3 regions of the Bacillus sp. NEB1478 genome follow, and region 1 is predicted to be linked to each of the others. Evidence: a T-box and tRNA genes for the amino acid it is inferred to sense, from the RefSeq annotation. Region 1 holds a T-box; the other regions hold tRNA genes.

Region 1 (4,337 bases):
CAGCAGAAAAGATATTGGGAAAATCGGGGTAAACCAGTATTATTGCTGGAATTGTTTTATTGAACTTTCCATAGATAAAGGAAGACTGTCCCTGCATCAAGTGGAAGAAGACGGTTCATTAACATCCCTCGATGACTTGTTTGAAGATCAGGATCTGTCCTATAAGGAAAATACGTGGTAAAAACGATACTCTGATGTCGAGGTGAATAGCATGAACAGGACTATGAGTTCTTTGATCGCACTTGGTATTGGAGCGGCAACATATGCGATGAGAAACAACGGTAACAGAAGAATGTCTATGAATTTTTCTGATATAGGTGATCTTTGGACATCCAGAAGGATGAAGAGGATCAGAAAAAAAATCGCTAAAGCCATATATTAAAATTATCCCCGTCTATTATGAAGACGGGGTTTTTTAGAAAAGGGTGATATTGTTTGAAAAAAGAAAACAGAATGAAATGGGTATACAGGCTGACCATTCTCTTGCTTCTTTTTTTGTGTCTGTATCTGCTCATGAAACTCAGTCCTCTTTACTCCCCTTTTTTAAAAGCATTAAAAGGAGTTCTTTTGCCATTTTTTTTAGCTGCTCTCATAACGTATTTGCTTCATCCTATTGTGGAGTATGTTCATGAAAAGGGCATGCCTAGATTTGTTGCCATATTGGTTATTTATTTTCTTTTTTTCGGGGGTTTAACATATGGAATCATTAAAGGGTTTCCGTATTTTATCGTTCAATTAAAAGAACTTTTGTCAAATTTACCAGGGCTGGCGGCTGATTATAAAGTACTGCTTTCAAAAGTAGATCAAGGGACATCTGCTTTGCCATATGGTGTTCATATAAAAATTGAACACTACATCGATAAAATGGAAAAGAATGCACAAAATATTTTAACAAGTGCAATATTTTCTTTAAAAAAGCTTTTTGATTATATACTGGTTATTATTGTCGTTCCATTTTTAGTTTTTTATTTTTTAAACGATTTTGAAAAAATTAAAAAAGCAGCCTGGTACATAACGCCTCGAAAATTTCGGCACGAAGGGAAACATCTATTAGAGGATATCGATTGTTCTTTAGGGGGATATATAAGGGGGCAATTATTTGTAGGGGCAATATTGGGAGCAGCAGCAATGATTGCTCTTTGGATCGTAGGCATGCCCTATCCTATTCTTTTAGGAATTATAATTGCAATAACAGATATTATTCCATACTTTGGACCCATTCTAGGAGCGATACCGGTTATTTTAATTGCGCTTACGATTTCCTGGAAGATGGTTTGGTTTACAATAGGAATTATGCTTGTTTTACAGTTTATAGAAGGAAATATTCTCGGTCCGTTCATCGTAGGAAGAAATCTGCACATTCATCCTGTATTTATTATTTTTTCACTTCTTCTTGGCGGTGAGCTTGCCGGTGTTCCTGGTATGATATTAGCTGTACCAGTATTCGCAGTCATAAAAGTGATTGTCATACATATACGGGAACATCGATTGAAAGATCTGATTGACAAGCCAAATTGAAAAAACGTATACTAACGCTAGAAGATTTAAAAACGTTGAAAGAGATCAGTACGTTTTAGCCCTTCCGAAAGAGAGAAACACCCACCGGCTGAAAGGTGTTTTAGGAAGAAGAAAAACCGAAAGCTACTCTGGAGTGCAGAAGGAAAATCTGCCGTGATGCCGCGTTAAGGCGTTTGAGGTGACATGTATTTTTGCATGTAACCAGGGTGGTACCGCGTGAAGCCAAACTCTCGTCCCTGTTTTATTTAGGGATGGGAGTTTTTTTGTTTACTCAAAAAAAAATAAAAACAAACTAAAGGAGATGCAATGAAATGAAAATGCTGACTTCAGCTCAGGTTAGACAAATGTTCTTAGACTTTTTTAAGGAAAAAGGACATCGTGTGGAGCCAAGTGCATCACTTGTTCCTCATGAAGATCCGACTTTATTATGGATAAACAGCGGTGTAGCTACGTTAAAGAAATATTTTGATGGACGAGTGATTCCAGAAAATCCTCGTATTACGAATGCTCAAAAGTCTATCCGAACAAATGATATTGAGAACGTTGGAATAACGGCTAGGCACCACACATTTTTTGAAATGCTGGGTAATTTTTCGATTGGTGATTATTTTAAAGTAGAAGCGATTATTTGGGCTTGGGAATTTTTAACAAGCGAAGATTGGATCGGGTTTGATCCTGAAAAGCTTTCTGTAACGATTCATCCTGAAGATGATGAAGCATTTGAAATCTGGACGAAGCAAGTTGGTCTTCCAGAAGAACGTATTATACGTCTTGAAGGAAACTTCTGGGATATCGGTGAAGGTCCAAGCGGTCCAAATACGGAGATCTTCTATGATCGTGGAGAGTCTTATGGAAATGATCCTGCAGATCCTGAACTTTATCCTGGCGGAGAGAACGACAGATATTTAGAAGTTTGGAACCTAGTTTTTTCTCAATTTAATCATAATCCAGACGGGACATATACTCCGCTTCCTAAGAAAAATATTGATACAGGAATGGGTCTTGAAAGAATGGTTTCCGTTATTCAGGATACGCGAACGAACTTTGAAACGGATCTGTTTTTGCCGATCATTAAAGAAACCGAAAAAATTGCAAACACAACATATGACACGAGCTCTGAAACCGATACTGCATTCAAGGTAATTGCAGACCACATTCGTACGGTAAGTTTTGCAATCGGTGACAGTGCTCTTCCATCAAACGAAGGCCGAGGGTATATACTTAGACGACTGATCCGAAGAGCGATCCGTTTTGCAAAAAAAATCGGTATCAACAAACCATTCATGTATGAACTCGTTCCAACAGTTGCAGATATTATGGTTGATTTTTACCCGGAAGTAAAAGAAAAAATTCCTTTTATTCAAAAAGTCGTAAAAACAGAAGAAGAAAGATTTCATGAAACGATAAACGAAGGTCTCGCTATTTTAGAAGAAGTGATTTCTCAAGAAAAATCTAAAGGAAACACAGTCATTTCTGGTCATGATGCATTCAAATTATATGACACGTTCGGTTTCCCATTTGAACTGACACAAGAGTATGCAGAAGAAAATGGAATGGAAGTCGATTTACAAGGTTTTGAGAACGAAATGAAAGCTCAGCGTGAACGTGCTCGTGCTGCAAGACAAGAAGTGGACAGCATGCAAGTTCAAGGTGGAGTTCTTTCCGACATCACGGTTAAAAGTGAGTTTACAGGATATAATCACCTAAATGGTAGAGCAAAGATTCTTGAAGTACTTCAAAATGGAGAAAGAGTAGCGATGGTTTCTTCCGGTGAAGAAGCGCAGATTATTTTAGATCAAACACCTTTTTATGCTGAGAGCGGCGGACAAATTGCGGACGAAGGAACAATCACTGGATCTGAACTGCAATTACGGGTGAAAGATGTTCAAAAAGCTCCTAATGGACAGAACTTGCATACTGTTATCGTAGAGCACGGTATTCTAGAAAATAACATGCATGTTTCCGTTCAGGTTGATGAATTAACTCGTGCAAAAGTTGTGAAAAACCACACTGCTACACACCTTCTGCATCAGGCATTAAAGGATGTTCTTGGAACACATGTAAACCAAGCGGGATCTCTTGTACAAGGCAGCCGCTTACGTTTTGACTTTACTCATTTCGGAAGCATTTCTCCTGAAGAACTTGAGAGAATCGAAGAAATCGTAAATGAAAAAGTATGGACAAACATCCCGGTTGAAAAAATGGTCAAAAATCTTCAAGAAGCAAAAGCAATGGGCGCAATGGCTCTGTTTGGCGAAAAATATGGAGAAACGGTTCGTGTAGTAAAAGTCGGTGATTACAGTCTTGAACTATGCGGAGGCTGTCACGTAAACAATACAGCGGAGATCGGACTCTTTAAGATTGTTTCTGAATCAGGTATTGGTGCAGGTACCCGCCGTATTGAAGCAGTAACGGGTGAAGCTGCTTACCGTTTAATGAATGGACAAGTTCAACTTTTAAAAGATACTGCTTCGAAATTAAAAACAAATATAAAAGATGTTCCACAACGAATTGATGCTTTAAATGATCAGATTAAAGAACTTCAAAAAGAAAAGGAATCTCTTGCTTCAAAACTAGGCAATATGGAGGCAGGAAGTCTGGTCGACGAAGTTCAGTCCATTAATGGGGTATCTGTAATTGCGAAAAAAATTAACGCCTCTGACATGAACGGTCTGCGTTCAATCGTGGATGATCTGAAGAACAAGATTCAAAGCGGTATTGTAATCTTAGGGTCAGAAAGCCAAGGGAAAGTGAATATTGTTGCAGGTGTTACAAAAGATTTAGTTTCAAAAGGGTACCATGCGGGCAATCTAGTTAAA
Region 2 (4,337 bases), 1.5 Mb from region 1:
TAAATCCGTTTCTATCTGCAATTCTTTTAGTGTACCTGTTAGCATTTCATACTCAAATTTACATGAATCACACTCTTCCAAATGTGCATAGAATTGGCGTTCCTCTTCAGGAGTTGCCTCGTGATCCAGTACTTTATTCATCAATTCATCATAGGTTGAAACTTCACACTGCATTGATCGTCACCTCGTTTTTACAACCATTTGGAATACTTTTTTTAATGCTTCCCGTCCTCGATGTATACGGGTTTTTACAGTCGGAACTGGAATATCCATGATCTGGCTTATTTCCTCTAATGATAGATCTTCTACATATTTGAGTATGATTGCTGTCCGATATTTTTCAGGTAATTTCATAATCTCTTGCTGCAATTCGTTTTTGCGTTCATTCTCGGTTACAACCTCTTCAGGCAGTGGATCTTCAACAGCAAGCTGGCTATACATGTTCGCCCCTTCTGTCCCCGGAACTTCTGCATCTAAATAATAATCAGGCTTCTTTTTCCTTAATCGGTCGATGCATAAGTTTGTTGCAATTCTAAAGATCCAAGTTGAAAATTTAAAATCGTTATTGTATTTATCAATATTACGGTAAGCTTTTAAAAAAGTTTCTTGTGCTAAATCTTCTGCTTCATGTCCATTGCCGACCATCCGGAAACAATGCCGGTATATTTTATCTTTAAAAAGGTCGACAATGCCTTCAAACGCTTCTTGGTCCCCTTTTTTCACTTGGGCAACCATATTCGCTATTAAGGCATCCATTCATTATCACCACTCGGATTTTATTTACGTTTGTTTCAGAAATAAGTTTCAACATCTTTTATTCTTTTTTTATTTTATCATGCCGCGGAATTTGACGAAATGAAAAGGTATAATTTTCTAAAAATGGGGTTTTGAAAAAAACATGCCTGGGAATATTAAGTTTATAAAATAATTATCCCATTAGAGAGGTGTTATTCTATGTATAGAGATGTATTAATTGAACAAATTGAACACTCCCGGCAGCAGATGAATGAGTTATCAAAACATCTTCCTTTAATTGCGGAGGAAGTTGTTGAACTCTCTCAAGAAATCGATCAACTACTCAATCAGTACCAAAGAATCAACGATACTATAAATGATAAAGAAAAGTTGCTCCCGTAAATACAGAAGCAACTGTTTCATTTACTATAGATTTATAAAAGTTTTTCACCAAATAAAGATCCCATTAAAGCTACAGCAACTGTAGCCGTTTTGTTTTTCTCATCGAGAATTGGATTTACTTCTACAAATTCAGCAGAAGTAATAATTTCTGCTTCAGCAAGCATCTCCATAGCCAAATGACTCTCTCTGTAACTAATTCCTCCAAGAACAGGAGTCCCTACGCCTGGAGCATCATGAGGATCCAATCCATCAAGATCTAAGCTCAAATGAACACCATCTGTATGTGATAGGTATTCAATCGCCTCTTCCATAACTTTGGTCATACCAAGACGATCAATTTCATGCATCGTATATACTCTAATGCCTTTTTCCTTAATGAGTTCTCTTTCTCCTTCATCAAGAGAACGCGCACCGATAATTACAATATTTTCAGGCTTAATTTTAGGAGCATAGCCGCTAATATTCGTTAGCTTTTCATGGCCAATTCCTATACTCGCCGCCAATGGCATACCATGAATATTTCCGCTTGGAGAAGTATCTGCCGTATTCAAATCACCATGGGCATCATACCAGATTACCCCAAGGTTTTTATAATGCTTAGATACCCCAGCTAAAGTACCGATAGCTATACTATGATCTCCACCTAAAACGAGTGGAAATTTATTTGATTTTATTACTCCTGAAACGGCTTCTGAAAGTTTTTCACTCGCCTCAATTACACCGTTTAAGTTTTTTAATTTTCCATCGTTCGCTGTATCCTGTTTTTCAGGAAGTGCGATTTCAATATTCCCCATATCTTCAACTCTATAATGAAGGTTTTCTAATCGCTCTACAATCCCCGCATATCTGATGGCACTTGGTCCCATATCCACACCGCGGCGCATTTGTCCTAAATCCACTGGAACACCGATCATTGTTATATCTTTCTTCATTTCTTTCTTCCTCCCTTATTACAAAGAAACAAATACCTATGTCTATTGTATATGTAAGGGTTTTCATGGTTCAACTGGACAAAAATTTGCATAGATATACTAAAATATAAGGACTTTCGGAAGTGAAATACATATTTATTAGTTAAATTAAAAAATGAAGATGGAATCGTCCATCTTCAAACAGTTGTGTTCTCTTGTTTTCTTTCTTGCGATTCAATAAAAAAAATTCAGGCATCAGCCTGAATTGTCATTAGTTATGTATATGGTGGAGCTTAGCGGGATCGAACCGCTGACCTCCTGCGTGCAAGGCAGGCGCTCTCCCAGCTGAGCTAAAGCCCCAACAAAAGATAATGGAGCGGGTGATGAGAATCGAACTCACGACCAGAGCTTGGAAGGCTCTTGTTTTACCATTAAACTACACCCGCAGTATTAAAAAATTATTACCTATGTTTCTAGAAGTTATACAAAAATGGTGGAGGGGGACGGATTCGAACCGCCGAACCCGGAGGGAGCGGATTTACAGTCCGCCGCGTTTAGCCACTTCGCTACCCCTCCACATATAAAAAAAAGACTAACATTATCAATTTAATTTTTTGTTAAAATAAAATTGATGGTGCCGGCTAGAGGACTTGAACCCCCAACCTACTGATTACAAGTCAGTTGCTCTACCAATTGAGCTAAACCGGCAAGTAAATAAATGGTGGAGGATGACGGGTTCGAACCGCCGACCCCCTGCTTGTAAGGCAGGTGCTCTCCCAGCTGAGCTAATCCTCCGTGAAAAATATATGGTGACCCGTACGGGATTCGAACCCGTGTTACCGCCGTGAAAGGGCGGTGTCTTAACCGCTTGACCAACGGGCCATTTATTTTATTTATATGGAGCTTCCAACCGGGCTCGAACCGGTGACCTCTTCCTTACCATGGAAGCACTCTACCTGCTGAGCTATGGAAGCAAAGAAAGTAAATGGCTCCACAGGCAGGACTCGAACCTGCGACCGATCGGTTAACAGCCGATAGCTCTACCACTGAGCTACTGTGGAATAACATAATAATATACAATCCACTAAACGGAAATCCTTTTAATTTTAAGACTATAGCCCAGCGACGTCCTACTCTAACAGGGGGAGACCCCCAACTACCATCGGCGCTGAAGAGCTTAACTTCCGTGTTCGGTATGGGAACGGGTGTGACCTCTTCGCCATCATCACTGGACCAAGTTACATATGTAACATCTTAAAATCTTTATCCTGTTGGACAAGATAAATTTTATAATATTTCATTATAGAAATCAAGAGAATCTTTATCGATTTTTAAAATCAATATGCATGCTCTCTCAAAACTAGATACGACGTTTCCAAACGTTATGCTTTTTTAAGGATAAGCCCTCGACCGATTAGTATCTGTCAGCTCCACGTGTCGCCACGCTTCCACACCAGACCTATCAACCTCATCATCTCTAAGGGGTCTTACTCACTTGACGTGATGGAAATCTCATCTTGAGGGGGGCTTCATGCTTAGATGCTTTCAGCACTTATCCCGTCCACACGTAGCTACCCAGCTATGCCCCTGGCGGAACAACTGGTACACCAGCGGTGTGTCCATCCCGGTCCTCTCGTACTAAGGACAGCTCCTCTCAAATTTCCTGCGCCCGCGACGGATAGGGACCGAACTGTCTCACGACGTTCTGAACCCAGCTCGCGTACCGCTTTAATGGGCGAACAGCCCAACCCTTGGGACCTACTTCAGCCCCAGGATGCGATGAGCCGACATCGAGGTGCCAAACCTCCCCGTCGATGTGGACTCTTGGGGGAGATAAGCCTGTTATCCCCAGGGTAGCTTTTATCCGTTGAGCGATGGCCCTTCCATGCGGAACCACCGGATCACTAAGCCCGACTTTCGTCCCTGCTCGACTTGTAGGTCTCGCAGTCAAGCTCCCTTGTGCCTTTACACTCTGCGAATGATTTCCAACCATTCTGAGGGAACCTTTGGGCGCCTCCGTTACTGTTTAGGAGGCGACCGCCCCAGTCAAACTGCCCACCTGACACTGTCTCTGAACCGGATCACGGTTCTAGGTTAGAATTTCAATACAGCCAGGGTAGTATCCCACCGACGCCTCCACCGAAGCTGGCGCTCCGGCTTCTCAGGCTCCTACCTATCCTGTACAAGCTGTACCAAAATCCAATATCAAGTTGCAGTAAAGCTCCATGGGGTCTTTCCGTCCTGTCGCGGGTAACCTGCATCTTCACAGGTACTATAATTTCACCGGGT
Region 3 (4,337 bases), 1.5 Mb from region 1:
CGAGTGATAAGATCCGTAGTCAAAAGGGAAACAGCCCAGACCATCAGCTAAGGTCCCAAAGTATACGTTAAGTGGCAAAGGATGTGGAGTTGCCCAGACAACCAGGATGTTGGCTTAGAAGCAGCCACCATTTAAAGAGTGCGTAATAGCTCACTGGTCGAGTGACTCTGCGCCGAAAATGTAACGGGGCTAAACGTATCACCGAAGCTATGGCTTGTACCGTATGGTACAGGGGTAGGGGAGCGTTCGAAGTGCAGCGAAGTCAGACCGGAAGGACTGGTGGAGCGCTTTGAAGTGAGAATGCCGGTATGAGTAGCGAAAGACAAGTGAGAATCTTGTCCATCGAAAGCCTAAGGTTTCCTGAGGAAGGCTCGTCCGCTCAGGGTTAGTCGGGGCCTAAGCCGAGGCTGAAAAGCGTAGGCGATGGATAACAGGTTGATATTCCTGTACCACTTCCTTTCCGTTTGAACGATGGGGGGACGCAGTAAGGTAGGGTGAGCGCACTGATGGAATAGTGCGTCTAAGCAGTTAGGCTGTTGGATAGGCAAATCCGTCCAACGTGAAGGCTGAGCTGTGATGGCGAGGGAAATTTAGTACCGAAGTCCCTGATCCTACACTGCCAAGAAAAGCCTCTAGTGAGGAAAGATGTGCCCGTACCGCAAACCGACACAGGTAGGCGAGGAGAGAATCCTAAGATGATCGGGAGAACTCTCGTTAAGGAACTCGGCAAAATGACCCCGTAACTTCGGGAGAAGGGGTGCTCTGATAGGGTTTATCGCCCGAGAGAGCCGCAGTGAATAGATCCAAGCGACTGTTTAGCAAAAACACAGGTCTCTGCGAAACCGCAAGGTGAAGTATAGGGGCTGACACCTGCCCGGTGCTGGAAGGTTAAGAGGAGGGGTTATCCTTTTAGGAGAAGCTCTGAATTGAAGCCCCAGTAAACGGCGGCCGTAACTATAACGGTCCTAAGGTAGCGAAATTCCTTGTCGGGTAAGTTCCGACCCGCACGAAAGGTGTAACGACTTGGATACTGTCTCAACGAGAGACCCGGTGAAATTATAGTACCTGTGAAGATGCAGGTTACCCGCGACAGGACGGAAAGACCCCATGGAGCTTTACTGCAACTTGATATTGGATTTTGGTACAGCTTGTACAGGATAGGTAGGAGCCTGAGAAGCCGGAGCGCCAGCTTCGGTGGAGGCGTCGGTGGGATACTACCCTGGCTGTATTGAAATTCTAACCTAGAACCGTGATCCGGTTCAGAGACAGTGTCAGGTGGGCAGTTTGACTGGGGCGGTCGCCTCCTAAACAGTAACGGAGGCGCCCAAAGGTTCCCTCAGAATGGTTGGAAATCATTCGCAGAGTGTAAAGGCACAAGGGAGCTTGACTGCGAGACCTACAAGTCGAGCAGGGACGAAAGTCGGGCTTAGTGATCCGGTGGTTCCGCATGGAAGGGCCATCGCTCAACGGATAAAAGCTACCCTGGGGATAACAGGCTTATCTCCCCCAAGAGTCCACATCGACGGGGAGGTTTGGCACCTCGATGTCGGCTCATCGCATCCTGGGGCTGAAGTAGGTCCCAAGGGTTGGGCTGTTCGCCCATTAAAGCGGTACGCGAGCTGGGTTCAGAACGTCGTGAGACAGTTCGGTCCCTATCCGTCGCGGGCGCAGGAAATTTGAGAGGAGCTGTCCTTAGTACGAGAGGACCGGGATGGACACACCGCTGGTGTACCAGTTGTTCCGCCAGGGGCATAGCTGGGTAGCTACGTGTGGACGGGATAAGTGCTGAAAGCATCTAAGCATGAAGCCCCCCTCAAGATGAGATTTCCCATCACGTCAAGTGAGTAAGACCCCTTAGAGATGATGAGGTTGATAGGTCTGGTGTGGAAGCGTGGCGACACGTGGAGCTGACAGATACTAATCGGTCGAGGGCTTATCCTTAAAAAAAGCATAACGTTTGGAAACGTCGTATCTAGTTTTGAGAGAACATACATATTGATCAAAAATCAATAAAAAATCTCTTGCATTAATCAAATTTATAGAGTATAATTTTATCTTGTCGAGATAAAAAACTCGCTTTCTGGTCTAGTGATGATGGCGAAGAGGTCACACCCGTTCCCATACCGAACACGGAAGTTAAGCTCTTCAGCGCCGATGGTAGTTGGGGGTCTCCCCCTGTTAGAGTAGGACATCGCTAGGCTAGATAATTTTATATGGAGGATTAGCTCAGCTGGGAGAGCACCTGCCTTACAAGCAGGGGGTCGGCGGTTCGAACCCGTCATCCTCCACCATTTACTTACTTGCCGGTTTAGCTCAATTGGTAGAGCAACTGACTTGTAATCAGTAGGTTGGGGGTTCAAGTCCTCTAGCCGGCACCATTTTGCAAGAGCCATTAGCTCAGTTGGTAGAGCATCTGACTTTTAATCAGAGGGTCGAAGGTTCGAATCCTTCATGGCTCACCATTTTTAACGCGGGTGTGGCGGAATTGGCAGACGCGCTAGACTTAGGATCTAGTGTCTTTGACGTGGGGGTTCGAGTCCCTTCACCCGCACCAATTTCCTTTTTAAAATTAAATATACGCGGAAGTAGTTCAGTGGTAGAATACAACCTTGCCAAGGTTGGGGTCGCGGGTTCGAATCCCGTCTTCCGCTCCAGATTTATTTATGTATGTGCCGGGGTGGCGGAACTGGCAGACGCACAGGACTTAAAATCCTGCGGTAGGTGACTACCGTACCGGTTCGATTCCGGTCCTCGGCACCACATACATGCGCCCTTAGCTCAGCTGGATAGAGTGTTTGACTACGAATCAAAAGGTCGGGAGTTCGAATCTCTCAGGGCGCGCCATGTTTTACGGGAAGTGGCTCAGCTTGGTAGAGCACCTGGTTTGGGACCAGGGGGTCGCAGGTTCAAATCCTGTCTTCCCGACCATTATAACTGTATAAGTTATTTGGGGCTTTAGCTCAGCTGGGAGAGCGCCTGCCTTGCACGCAGGAGGTCAGCGGTTCGATCCCGCTAAGCTCCACCATTTTCAGAAAATGTTTCTGACATTTTCTTTTTTAATGCTTAAAAGTTCTTTGAAAACTGAACAAAAGAAATAGGTAAGGAATTAAGAATTAATTCCGTCAGTTTTAAAAACGAGCAAGACAAACACTTTTATGGAGAGTTTGATCCTGGCTCAGGATGAACGCTGGCGGCGTGCCTAATACATGCAAGTCGAGCGAATGAAGAGGAGCTTGCTCCTCTGATTTAGCGGCGGACGGGTGAGTAACACGTGGGTAATCTGCCTGTAAGACGGGGATAACTCCGGGAAACCGGGGCTAATACCGGATAACAAGAGAAGAAGCATTTCTTCTTTTTGAAAGTCGGTTTCGGCTGACACTTACAGATGAGCCCGCGGCGCATTAGCTAGTTGGTGAGGTAACGGCTCACCAAGGCGACGATGCGTAGCCGACCTGAGAGGGTGATCGGCCACACTGGGACTGAGACACGGCCCAGACTCCTACGGGAGGCAGCAGTAGGGAATCTTCGGCAATGGGCGAAAGCCTGACCGAGCAACGCCGCGTGAGCGATGAAGGCCTTCGGGTCGTAAAGCTCTGTTGTTAGAGAAGAACAAGTACGAGAGTAACTGCTCGTACCTTGACGGTACCTAACCAGAAAGCCACGGCTAACTACGTGCCAGCAGCCGCGGTAATACGTAGGTGGCAAGCGTTATCCGGAATTATTGGGCGTAAAGCGCGCGCAGGCGGTCTCTTAAGTCTGATGTGAAAGCCCACGGCTCAACCGTGGAGGGTCATTGGAAACTGGGAGACTTGAGTGCAGGAGAGAAAAGTGGAATTCCACGTGTAGCGGTGAAATGCGTAGAGATGTGGAGGAACACCAGTGGCGAAGGCGGCTTTTTGGCCTGTAACTGACGCTGAGGCGCGAAAGCGTGGGGAGCAAACAGGATTAGATACCCTGGTAGTCCACGCCGTAAACGATGAGTGCTAGGTGTTGGGGGGTTCCACCCTCAGTGCTGAAGTTAACACATTAAGCACTCCGCCTGGGGAGTACGACCGCAAGGTTGAAACTCAAAGGAATTGACGGGGGCCCGCACAAGCAGTGGAGCATGTGGTTTAATTCGAAGCAACGCGAAGAACCTTACCAGGTCTTGACATCCTCTGACCACTCTAGAGATAGAGCTTTCCCCTTCGGGGGACAGAGTGACAGGTGGTGCATGGTTGTCGTCAGCTCGTGTCGTGAGATGTTGGGTTAAGTCCCGCAACGAGCGCAACCCTTGACCTTAGTTGCCAGCATTCAGTTGGGCACTCTAAGGTGACTGCCGGTGACAAACCGGAGGA

The links. The T-box of region 1 lies ahead of alaS (alanine--tRNA ligase). A T-box ahead of a tRNA ligase gene usually reads a tRNA of that ligase, here a tRNA-Ala.
Region 2: it encodes a tRNA-Ala, which carries the amino acid that the T-box ahead of alaS (alanine--tRNA ligase) is inferred to sense. The anticodon was not compared.
Region 3: it encodes a tRNA-Ala, which carries the amino acid that the T-box ahead of alaS (alanine--tRNA ligase) is inferred to sense. The anticodon was not compared.

The regions. Positions count from the first base shown of each region.
Region 1 covers NZ_CP134049.1:1,360,012-1,364,348, forward strand. Annotated here, with positions in the region: gene RGB74_RS06490 (hypothetical protein) at 1-181, shown strand, start outside; gene RGB74_RS06495 (DUF3918 family protein) at 212-382, shown strand; gene RGB74_RS06500 (AI-2E family transporter) at 436-1,518, shown strand; T-box leader at 1,545-1,759, shown strand; gene alaS (alanine--tRNA ligase) at 1,830-4,337, shown strand, end outside.
Region 2 covers NZ_CP134049.1:3,753,149-3,757,485, forward strand. Annotated here, with positions in the region: gene RGB74_RS19065 (zf-HC2 domain-containing protein) at 1-174, opposite strand, end outside; gene sigW (RNA polymerase sigma factor SigW) at 181-756, opposite strand; gene RGB74_RS19075 (aspartyl-phosphate phosphatase Spo0E family protein) at 955-1,137, shown strand; gene rocF (arginase) at 1,170-2,069, opposite strand; tRNA gene RGB74_RS19085 (tRNA-Ala) at 2,333-2,408, opposite strand; tRNA gene RGB74_RS19090 (tRNA-Gly) at 2,421-2,494, opposite strand; tRNA gene RGB74_RS19095 (tRNA-Tyr) at 2,540-2,624, opposite strand; tRNA gene RGB74_RS19100 (tRNA-Thr) at 2,681-2,756, opposite strand; tRNA gene RGB74_RS19105 (tRNA-Val) at 2,768-2,843, opposite strand; tRNA gene RGB74_RS19110 (tRNA-Glu) at 2,856-2,930, opposite strand; tRNA gene RGB74_RS19115 (tRNA-Thr) at 2,947-3,022, opposite strand; tRNA gene RGB74_RS19120 (tRNA-Asn) at 3,035-3,109, opposite strand; rRNA gene rrf (5S ribosomal RNA) at 3,166-3,281, opposite strand; rRNA gene RGB74_RS19130 (23S ribosomal RNA) at 3,443-4,337, opposite strand, start outside.
Region 3 covers NZ_CP134049.1:3,826,440-3,830,776, reverse strand. Annotated here, with positions in the region: rRNA gene RGB74_RS19590 (23S ribosomal RNA) at 1-1,941, shown strand, start outside; rRNA gene rrf (5S ribosomal RNA) at 2,085-2,200, shown strand; tRNA gene RGB74_RS19580 (tRNA-Val) at 2,216-2,291, shown strand; tRNA gene RGB74_RS19575 (tRNA-Thr) at 2,303-2,378, shown strand; tRNA gene RGB74_RS19570 (tRNA-Lys) at 2,387-2,462, shown strand; tRNA gene RGB74_RS19565 (tRNA-Leu) at 2,471-2,554, shown strand; tRNA gene RGB74_RS19560 (tRNA-Gly) at 2,580-2,654, shown strand; tRNA gene RGB74_RS19555 (tRNA-Leu) at 2,672-2,760, shown strand; tRNA gene RGB74_RS19550 (tRNA-Arg) at 2,768-2,844, shown strand; tRNA gene RGB74_RS19545 (tRNA-Pro) at 2,852-2,928, shown strand; tRNA gene RGB74_RS19540 (tRNA-Ala) at 2,950-3,025, shown strand; rRNA gene RGB74_RS19535 (16S ribosomal RNA) at 3,153-4,337, shown strand, end outside.